One region of the Streptomyces sp. SID5469 genome, then DNA from elsewhere that is predicted to be linked to it. Evidence: predicted binding sites of a transcription regulator. Region 1 holds the regulator's gene; the other holds the start of a gene.

Region 1 (4,850 bases):
AGGCCGCGCCCGTGTTCTCCGGCCAGCCGAGCGCGCGGCACACGCCCTTCTTCCAGTCCTGGCCGTGGGGGACACGGGGCCAGGACTGGATGCCGACCGACGCCGGCTTCACCGCCTCCCACACGTCGATGTAGGGGTGGCCCACCACCAAGGCGTACTCGCTCGTCACCGACTCCGCGATGCGGGACTCCTTGGTGCCGGGGACCAGGTGGTCGACCAGGATGCCGAGGCGCGCGTCCGGGCCCGGGGCGAAGTCCGTGACGATCCGTGGCAGGTCGTCGACGCCCTCCAGGTACTCCACCACCACCCCCTCGACGCGCAGATCGTCGCCCCACACCTTCTCGACCAGCTCCGCGTCGTGGCGGCCCTCGACGTAGATGCGGCCGGCGCGGGCCACCCGGGCGCGGGCGCCGGGGACGGCCACCGAACCGGAGGCGGTACGGGTGGGGCGTACGGGAGCGTTGCCGGACGGGCGGACGAGGGTCACCACGCGGCCCTCCAGCAGAAAGCCCCGCGGCTCCAGCGGGAACACCCGGTGCTTGCCGAAGCGGTCCTCCAGCGTCACCGTGCCCGCCTCGCAGCGGATCACCGCCCCGCAGAAGCCGGTGCCGGGCTCCTCCACCACCAGACCCGGGTCCGCCGGGACCTCGGGCACGGGCTTGGGCTTCTTCCACGGCGGGGTCAGATCCGGCGAGTACTGGCGCATTCGCATGACGATAGGAGAAGCGCGGCGGGAGACGGAGGAGCGGGGCGCCCCGACACGCCGGGAGTCCCGCAATCCGGCGTGCCCACGCCGTCCCGAAGCGGGTCGCTACGCGATGCCGAAGCGGGCCGCCAGTTCGTCCCGCTGGGTCCGGACGAATGCCGCGTCCACCGTGGCTCCGTGGCCGGGGACGTACACAGCGTCCTGTCCGCCCAGGTCCAGCAGCCGGTCCAGGGCCGCCGGCCAGTGTGACGGGATCGCGTCCGGCCCTGCCTGGGGCTCGCCCGACTCCTCCACCAGGTCGCCGCAGAAGACGACCTCCGGCGAGGAGGACACCAGGACGGCCAGGTCGTACGCCGTGTGACCGGGACCCACGTTCGCCAGCAGCACCTGCACCTCGCCGCCCAGGTCCAGGGTCCACTCGCCGAAGACATGGTGGCGGGGGCGTACGAGCAGGTCCGCGGCCCCCTCCGCCGCGCGCGGGTCCAGGCCGTTGCGCACGGCGTCCGCGCGCAGCTCCTCGCGGCCGTGCGCGAGGGCCGTGTCCAGGCCGACCGCGCCGAAGACCTCCACCCCGGAGAACGCCGCCGCGCCGAAGACATGATCGAAATGGGGGTGTGTGAGCGCGAGATGCGTCACACGGCGGCCGGGTCCCAGCAGCCGCTGCGCCTCCGCCCGCAGCAGCGCGCCCTCCCGCAGACTCGACCCCGCGTCGATCATGAGGGCCGCGCTGTCGCCGATCACCAGCCCGACCGTGCAGTCCCACCCCGGAAGCCGGCGCCGCCCGACGAACGGCGCCACGCTCTCCCATCCCGCCTCTTCCCAAGTCACCCGCATACGGAGACGCTAGCCCCAGCCGCCCCGCCCGGCAGGACACCACCGGACAGGTCGGTCACCTCGGCACGACTTCGCAGGACCGCCCTTGCCGGGGCCGTACCTCACAGCCGTACACTGGGCGCGGGGATGCTGGCACTCGCGCGCGCTGAGTGCCAGGAGAAACGGCGAGCGGACGACTGGAGGTGTGCGCGATGCTCAGTGAACGCAGGCTCGAGGTGCTGCGCGCCATCGTCCAGGACTACGTCGGCACCGAGGAGCCGGTGGGTTCCAAGGCGCTCACCGAGCGGCACAACCTCGGAGTCTCCCCGGCGACCGTGCGCAACGACATGGCGGCGCTGGAGGACGAGGGCTACATCGCGCAGCCGCACACCAGTGCGGGCCGCATCCCCACGGACAGGGGCTACCGCCTCTTCGTCGACAAGCTCGCGGGCGTCAAGCCGATGACCGGGCCCGAGCGGCGCGCGATTCAGAACTTCCTCGACGGCGCCGTCGATCTCGACGATGTCGTCGGCCGGACCGTGCGGCTGCTGGCGCAGCTCACCCGGCAGGTCGCCGTCGTGCAGTACCCGTCGCTGACGCGGTCCACCGTGCGGCACGTGGAGCTGCTGTCGCTCGCCCCCGCGCGCGTGATGCTGGTACTGATCACGGACACGGGCCGGGTCGAGCAGCGGATGATCGACTGCCCGGCGCCGTTCGGGGAGACGTCCCTCGCGGATCTGCGCGCGCGGCTCAACAGCCGGGTCGCCGGCCGTCGCTTCGCGGACGTGCCGCAGCTCGTGCAGGACCTGTCCGAGGCGTTCGATCCCGAGGACCGGGGTACGGTCACGACCGTGCTCTCCACTCTTCTGGAGACGCTCGTCGAGGAGACCGAGGAGCGGCTGATGATCGGCGGCACCGCCAATCTCACCCGCTTCGGACATGACTTCCCTCTCACGATCCGGCCGGTCCTCGAGGCGCTGGAGGAGCAGGTCGTGCTCCTCAAGTTGCTTGGTTCGGCCGGGGATTCGGGCATGACCGTACGGATCGGTCACGAGAACGCGTATGAGGGACTCAACTCCACGTCCGTGGTCTCCGTCGGCTACGGTTCGGGCGACGAGGCAGTAGCCAAACTCGGCGTGGTCGGACCGACCCGCATGGATTACCCGGGAACGATGGGAGCGGTACGCGCAGTGGCACGGTACGTCGGACAGATCCTGGCGGAGTCGTAAGTGGCCACGGACTACTACGCCGTACTCGGCGTGCGCCGCGACGCGTCTCAGGACGAGATCAAGAAGGCATTCCGGCGGCTCGCTCGCGAGCTGCACCCGGATGTCAATCCCGATCCGAAGACGCAGGAGCGCTTCAAGGAGATCAACGCCGCCTACGAGGTGTTGTCGGACCCGCAGAAGAAGCAGGTCTACGACCTCGGCGGTGACCCGCTCTCGCAGAGCGGCGGCGGAGGCGCGGGCGGCTTCGGCGCCGGTGGCTTCGGCAACTTCTCCGACATCATGGACGCGTTCTTCGGCACGGCGTCGCAGCGCGGACCGCGCTCGCGCACCCGCCGGGGCCAGGACGCCATGATCCGGGTGGAGATCGAGCTCGACGAGGCGGCCTTCGGCACGACGAAGGACATCCAGGTCGAGACGGCCGTCGTCTGTACGACGTGCAGCGGCGAGGGTGCCGCCCCGGGGACGAGCGCGCAGACCTGTGACATGTGCCGCGGCCGCGGTGAGGTCTCGCAGGTGACGCGGTCCTTCCTGGGCCAGGTCATGACGTCCCGCCCCTGCCCCCAGTGCCAGGGCTTCGGCACGGTCGTTCCGACGCCGTGCCCGGAGTGCGCGGGCGACGGCCGGGTGCGTTCCCGCCGGACCCTGACCGTGAAGATCCCGGCCGGTGTCGACAACGGCACACGGATCCAGCTCGCGGGCGAGGGCGAGGTCGGCCCCGGCGGCGGTCCGGCCGGTGATCTGTACGTCGAGATCCACGAGCTGCCGCACCAGACCTTCCAGCGGCGCGGCGACGACCTGCACTGCACGGTCACGATCCCGATGACGGCGGCGGCCCTCGGCACGAAGGTCCCGCTGGAGACGCTGGACGGCATGGAGGAGGTCGACATCCGCCCGGGCACGCAGTCCGGTCAGTCGATCCCGCTGCACGGCCGGGGCATCACGCATCTGCGGGGCGGCGGCCGGGGCGATCTGATCGTCCACGTCGAGGTCACCACGCCGACGAAGATGGACCCCGAGCAGGAGCGCCTGCTGCGTGAACTGGCCAAGCTGCGTGGCGAGGAGCGGCCCACGGGGCAGTTCCAGCCGGGGCAGCAGGGACTGTTCTCGCGGCTGAAGGACGCGTTCAACGGCCGCTGACATGGGTGCGGTCCGGTGGCTGCCGCCCCGGACCGACGGACGGGGCGCGAGTACGGTCGCAGGGCCGGATGGCCTGATCTCGCCCCCGAAGGACGGTGCCCGCGCCGCCTGACGCGAGCCCATTCCGCCGGCCTATGCCAGCAGCACGGCCGGATTCGGACTTGTACGGAGGACGTGACAACATGCCGTCATGTCCTCCGCGCTGACCGATCTCTTCCCACATCCGATCGTGCAGGCCCCCATGGCGGGCGGCGTCTCCGTGCCGCAGCTCGCCGCCGCCGTGTCCGAGGCCGGCGGGCTCGGGTTCCTCGCCGCCGGGTACAAGACCGCCGACGGCATGTACCAGGAGATCAAGCAGCTACGCGGGCTGACCGGCCGCCCCTTCGGCGTGAACCTCTTCATGCCGCAGCCCGAGCAGGCGGACCCCGCCGCCGTCGAGGTCTACGCCAACCAGCTCGCCGGCGAGGCGTCCTGGTACGAGACCGAGCTCGGCGATCCCGACAGCGGCCGCGACGACGGCTACGACGCCAAGCTCGCCGTCCTCCTCGACAACCCGGTGCCGGTCGCCTCCTTCCACTTCGGCTGCCCCGCCCGCGACGTCCTGGAGGCCCTCGCCCGCGCGGGAACCTTCACCCTGGTCACCGCGACCACCGTCGACGAGGCCCTCGCCGTGCAGCGCGCGGGCGCCGGCGCGGTGATCGTCCAGGGCGTGGAGGCCGGCGGCCACCAGGGCACCCACCGCGACAACCCGGAGGCGGACGGGGCGGGGATCGGCCTCCTCTCGCTCCTCGCGCAGGTCCGCGAGGCCGTGACGCTCCCGATCGTCGCCGCCGGCGGCATCATGCGGGGCAGCCAGATCGCCGCCGTCCTCGCGGCCGGCGCGAGCGCCGCCCAGCTCGGCACGGCGTTCGTCGCCACGCCCGAGTCCGGCGCCAACGCCCTGCACAAGCAGGCGCTGACCAACC
Region 2 (4,850 bases), 700 kb from region 1:
TCCGGTTCGACGGCCGACCCGCGCTTCTTCACGGTCAGGATCCCGACCTCCCGCTCCCGCAGCAGCACCCTCAGCTTCTTCACGTTGAAGGGGAGCTGGTCGGTGATCTCGTAGGCGGTCGCATACGGCGTCGGGCGCAGTTCGTCCGCCGTGACGTAGGCGATCGTCTCGTCGACGAGGCCGCCGTCCAGCTCCTGGGCGACCTCCGCGACGAGATGCGCCCGGATGACGGCGCCGTCGGGCTCGTACAGATACCGGCCGAGCGGGCGCACCGCGGGGTCCGGCAGGCCGCGGCCGCGCAGGACCCGCGGGCCCGGCAGCAGGGTCGCCCGCACCAGCCCCGGCTCGGTGCCGAACCACAGCACCGCCTCCTTCACGTCCCCGCCGTCCGAGATCCACTCCGCCTCGGCCTCGGCGGGGATCGCCTCGTGGGGGATGCCCGGCGCGATCTTCAGCGCGGCCCGCGGTGCCGCGAGGGCCGTACCGATCGCCCAGGAGAGCGGCGGCGAGTACGCCTCCGGGTCGAAGACACGGCCCCGGCCGCCGCGCCGCGCCGGATCCACGAAGACCGCGTCGTACGGGCCCGGGTCGACCTCCGTGACATCCGCCTCCCGCACCTCGATCAGGTCCGTCAGGCCCAGTTCCCCGGCGTTCGCGCGGGCCACCGCCGCCGTGAGCGGGTCGCGGTCCACCGCCAGGACCCGGATCCCGGCGCGGGCCAGCGCGATCGCGTCGCCGCCGATGCCGCAGCACAGATCGGCCACGGACGTCACCCCCAGCTCCCGAAGCCGCAGCGCCCGGTGCGTCGCCACCGCCGCGCGCGTCGACTGCTCGACCCCGTTCGGGGTGAAGAACATCCGCGCCGCGTCCTCGGCCGCGAACTTCGCCGCCGCCCGCTGCCGCAGCCGCGCCTGTCCGAGGGCCGCCGAGACCAGCTCCGCGGGGTGCTCGCGGCGCAGCCGGGTCGCGACGGCCAGCTCCCGCGCCGGCGCGGTGTCGCGCACCTCGTCGAGCAGGGCGCGGCCTTCAGGGGTGAGCAGGGAGGCGAAGGAGAGGTCGTTCACCCGGCCATTGTCGGCCAGTCGGTGGACGGTGTGCGTCCGGCCGAGGTGTCGGCCCGGCGCGAAGGCCCCGGGCTGCGAGGATCCGGCGCCATGCGACCCGTACGACAAAATGATGAAAAGCGCGCGAAGCGGACGGTGGCGCCCCGGGCTGCCGTCGCCGTGCTCGCCCTGGCGGCCCTCGCCTCCGGCTGCGCCGGCGCGGACAGCCCCGTGCGGCCGGCCCCCGGCCCGCAGCCGCTCAAGGCACCGCCCGCCCGCGCCCTCGACTCGTACGCCTCGAAACTGCGCCTCTCGCTCGCCGCCCGGGCCGCGGCCGCCAAGCGCTGGGGGCTGACGAAGACGCCGCTGACCGCGCCGGCACCCCCGGTCAAGAAGCCGGTGATCACGTTCCGCAAGGGCTTCGAGGTCACGGACGGGGAAGGCCTGCCGCCCGTCTTCACGACCGTCCCGACCAAGGACAAGGTCGTCTTCCTCACCATCGACGACGGCGCCGAGAAGGACCCGGCGTTCCTGCGGATGATGAGCGACCTGAAGATTCCGTACACCGCCTTCCTGAGCAACTACCTCGTCGAGGACGACTACGGGTACTTCCGGGAGATGCGCCGCCAGGGCGTCACCCTCAACAACCACACCCTCACCCACCCCTACCTGCCCGGACTGTCGTACGAGGAGCAGGAGCACGAGATCTGCGGCATGCAGGACATCATGGAGAAGCGGCTCGGCAAGCGGCCCGCGCTCTTCCGGCCGCCCTACGGCAACTACAACGGGGACACCCTGCGCGCCGCCAGGTCCTGCGGCATCAAGTACGCCCCGATCTGGAACGAAGAGGTCTTCGTCGACCACTGGGAGTACCGCGAGACGGACCAGAGCCTGCACCCCGGCGACATCGTGCTCACCCACTTCCGGGGCAAGGAGGACTGGCAGGGCACGATGCCCGACATGATCCGCCGGTTCATGGAGAAGGTCACGGACGAGGGGTACGCGGTGGCCCGCCTGGAGGACTACCTGTGACGGCGCGGCAGCTGGTCGCCGGGCTGCTCGCAGCCACGCTGCTGACCGGCTGCGCCCAGTCCGTCGACCCCATCGAACGGCTGGGCAAGAAAGCGGCGCAGAAAGTGCGCCGACCGCAGGAACCCGGCGCGCAGACATACCGCCGCTGGGGGCTCTCCGCCCCGCTCGCCCCCGCTCCCGCCCCCGACCACCCCCCGTTCCCGGTACGTACCGGCCACCGCGCCCTGCCGCCCGTCGTGGACCGCGTCGCCACCCACGACAAGGTGGTCTTCCTGACGTACGACGTGACCTACGACGGCGGCTACTACGGCGCCGAGAAGGACCCCCGGTTCACCGACATGGTCCGTGAACTGCGGCTGCCGGTCAGCGTGTTCGTCACGGACAGTGAGGTCGGACCGGGGTACGCACACGTCGCGCGCCTCAGGTCGGTCGGCGCGACGGTGCAGAACGGCACCCTCGGCGCCACCTCGCTGCGCGGACTGCCGTACGCGGGGCAGCGCGCCGGGATCTGCGGCGGGCGGGACCGGCTCAGGGCGCGCTTCGGCCGGCGCCCGTACTTCCTGCGGCCGCCGGCCGGCGCGTACGACCGTACGACGCTGCGCGCCGCCGCGGACTGCGGGGTCACGGCGGTGGTGCTGTGGCGGGCGTCGATGCGGGCGGACGGACTTTCCTACCGCGGCCGGGCCCACCGGCTGCACCGCGGTGACATCGTCCTCGCCCACCCCGGGAACCCGGACGGCGACTCCCTGACGACCCTGACGGCACGTCTGCTGCGACGCGTCCAGGCACAGGGGTTCACGGTGGGGCGGCTGGAGGACTATCTCTGATCCGGCGGCGCACAGGGGACGCCCGCCCGGGTCGGGCACGGCGGCAGCGGGGCCGGGTGGGAGAACGCGTACGCGTCGTGCCAGACGTTCAGCGTGAAAAGCAGCACGACGGCGCCGAGGGCCAGGTGCAGCGAGCCCGCGTGGTGACATGCGGCCACCGGCGATGGCATCGCCGTGCGCGAGAGCGGGCTCGGGCTGCCGGGAGTCGGGCCGGTCGTCGGAAAAGTGCGGCACACGGGAGTCGGGCCGGTCGTCGGGTGGGTGCGGCATACGGCAACCGGGGTCGCCGGACATATCCGCACGGTCGTACGGAACTTCCCGCTCCGGGGCGACGTTCTCCGAGCCGAGACCACGTCGTACGCCGCCGGAGACCGGACGGATCGGCGCGCCACGCCGCCGCAATTGGCACTCCGCTTGACCGAGTGCTAACCGCGGTCATAGTCTCAGGTCTGGCACTCCCCACTGGAGAGTGCCAGTAGCGACGGGCAGGTCCGGCACCCGCGACGACGGATCGACCTGGTCGCCACCTCAGACAGTTAACCCCGTGAGATCTCCGAAGGGGGAGGTCGGATCGTGACGACCGCCAGCTCCAAGGTTGCCATCAAGCCGCTCGAGGACCGCATTGTGGTCCAGCCGCTCGACGCCGAGCAGACCACGGCCTCTGGCCTGGTCATCCCGGACACCGCGAAGGAGAAGCCCCAGGAGGGCGTCGTCCTTGCGGTGGGCCCGGGTCGCTTCGAGGACGGTAACCGTCTTCCGCTCGACGTCACCGTCGGCGACGTAGTGCTCTACAGCAAGTACGGCGGCACCGAGGTGAAGTACAACGGCGAGGAGTACCTCGTCCTCTCGGCTCGCGACGTGCTCGCGATCGTCGAGAAGTAATTCATCTCGAAGCATGTGCTGTGAGCTGCGCCCCTGGCCCCCGCGACCATCAACAAGCCGGGCGCCCGGGGCGCAGTTCGTTTTCCCAGGCTTTCACTAGCTTTCCGCAGTTTTCCGAGAGGGCTGAATCGCTCCCATGGCGAAGATCCTGAAGTTCGACGAGGACGCCCGTCGCGCCCTCGAGCGCGGCGTCAACAAGCTTGCCGACACGGTCAAGGTGACGATCGGCCCCAAGGGCCGCAACGTCGTCATCGACAAGAAGTTCGGCGCCCCCACCATCACCAACGACGGTGTCACCATCGCCCGCGAGGTCGAGGTCGAGGACCCGTACGAGAACCTCGGCGCCCAGCTGGTGAAGGAGGTGGCGACCAAGACCAACGACATCGCGGGTGACGGTACGACCACCGCCACCGTGCTGGCCCAGGCGCTCGTCCGCGAGGGCCTGAAGAACGTCGCCGCCGGCGCGTCCCCCGCCCTCCTGAAGAAGGGCATCGACGCCGCGGTCAAGGCTGTGTCCGAGGAGCTCCTCGCGACCGCCCGCCCGATCGACGAGAAGTCCGACATCGCCGCCGTCGCCGGTCTGTCCGCCCAGGACAGCCAGGTCGGCGAGCTCATCGCCGAGGCGATGGACAAGGTCGGCAAGGACGGTGTCATCACCGTCGAGGAGTCCAACACCTTCGGTCTGGAGCTGGACTTCACCGAGGGCATGGCCTTCGACAAGGGCTACCTGTCGCCGTACTTCGTGACGGACCAGGAGCGCATGGAGGCCGTCCTCGAGGACCCGTACATCCTCATCCACCAGGGCAAGATCTCCTCCATCCAGGACCTCCTGCCGCTGCTGGAGAAGGTCATCCAGGCCAACGCCTCCAAGCCGCTGCTGATCATCGCCGAGGACGTCGAGGGCGAGGCACTGTCGACCCTGGTCGTGAACAAGATCCGCGGCACGTTCAACGCGGTCGCGGTCAAGGCCCCCGGCTTCGGTGACCGCCGCAAGGCCATGCTCGGCGACATCGCCACCCTCACCGGCGGTCAGGTCATCGCCGAGGAGGTCGGCCTCAAGCTCGAC

The links. Region 1 encodes HrcA, which represses chaperone genes, less so after heat shock. Its sites were predicted from a motif close to TTNGCACTCNGNNNNNCNGAGTGCNAA; they were not measured.
Region 2: a site for HrcA is predicted at 3,305-3,331, ahead of groES (co-chaperone GroES). Genes of this name have one in related genera too.

Annotation. Positions count from the first base shown of each region.
Region 1 is NZ_WWIN01000001.1:6,737,779-6,742,628, forward strand. It holds gene GTY58_RS29075 (DUF3097 domain-containing protein) at 1-706, opposite strand, end outside; gene GTY58_RS29080 (MBL fold metallo-hydrolase) at 812-1,540, opposite strand; gene hrcA (heat-inducible transcriptional repressor HrcA) at 1,732-2,748, shown strand; gene dnaJ (molecular chaperone DnaJ) at 2,749-3,885, shown strand; gene GTY58_RS29095 (nitronate monooxygenase) at 4,076-4,850, shown strand, end outside.
Region 2 is NZ_WWIN01000001.1:6,037,021-6,041,870, forward strand. It holds gene GTY58_RS26065 (methyltransferase domain-containing protein) at 1-1,172, opposite strand, end outside; gene GTY58_RS26070 (polysaccharide deacetylase family protein) at 1,155-2,075, shown strand; gene GTY58_RS26075 (polysaccharide deacetylase family protein) at 2,072-2,902, shown strand; gene groES (co-chaperone GroES) at 3,476-3,784, shown strand; gene groL (chaperonin GroEL) at 3,921-4,850, shown strand, end outside.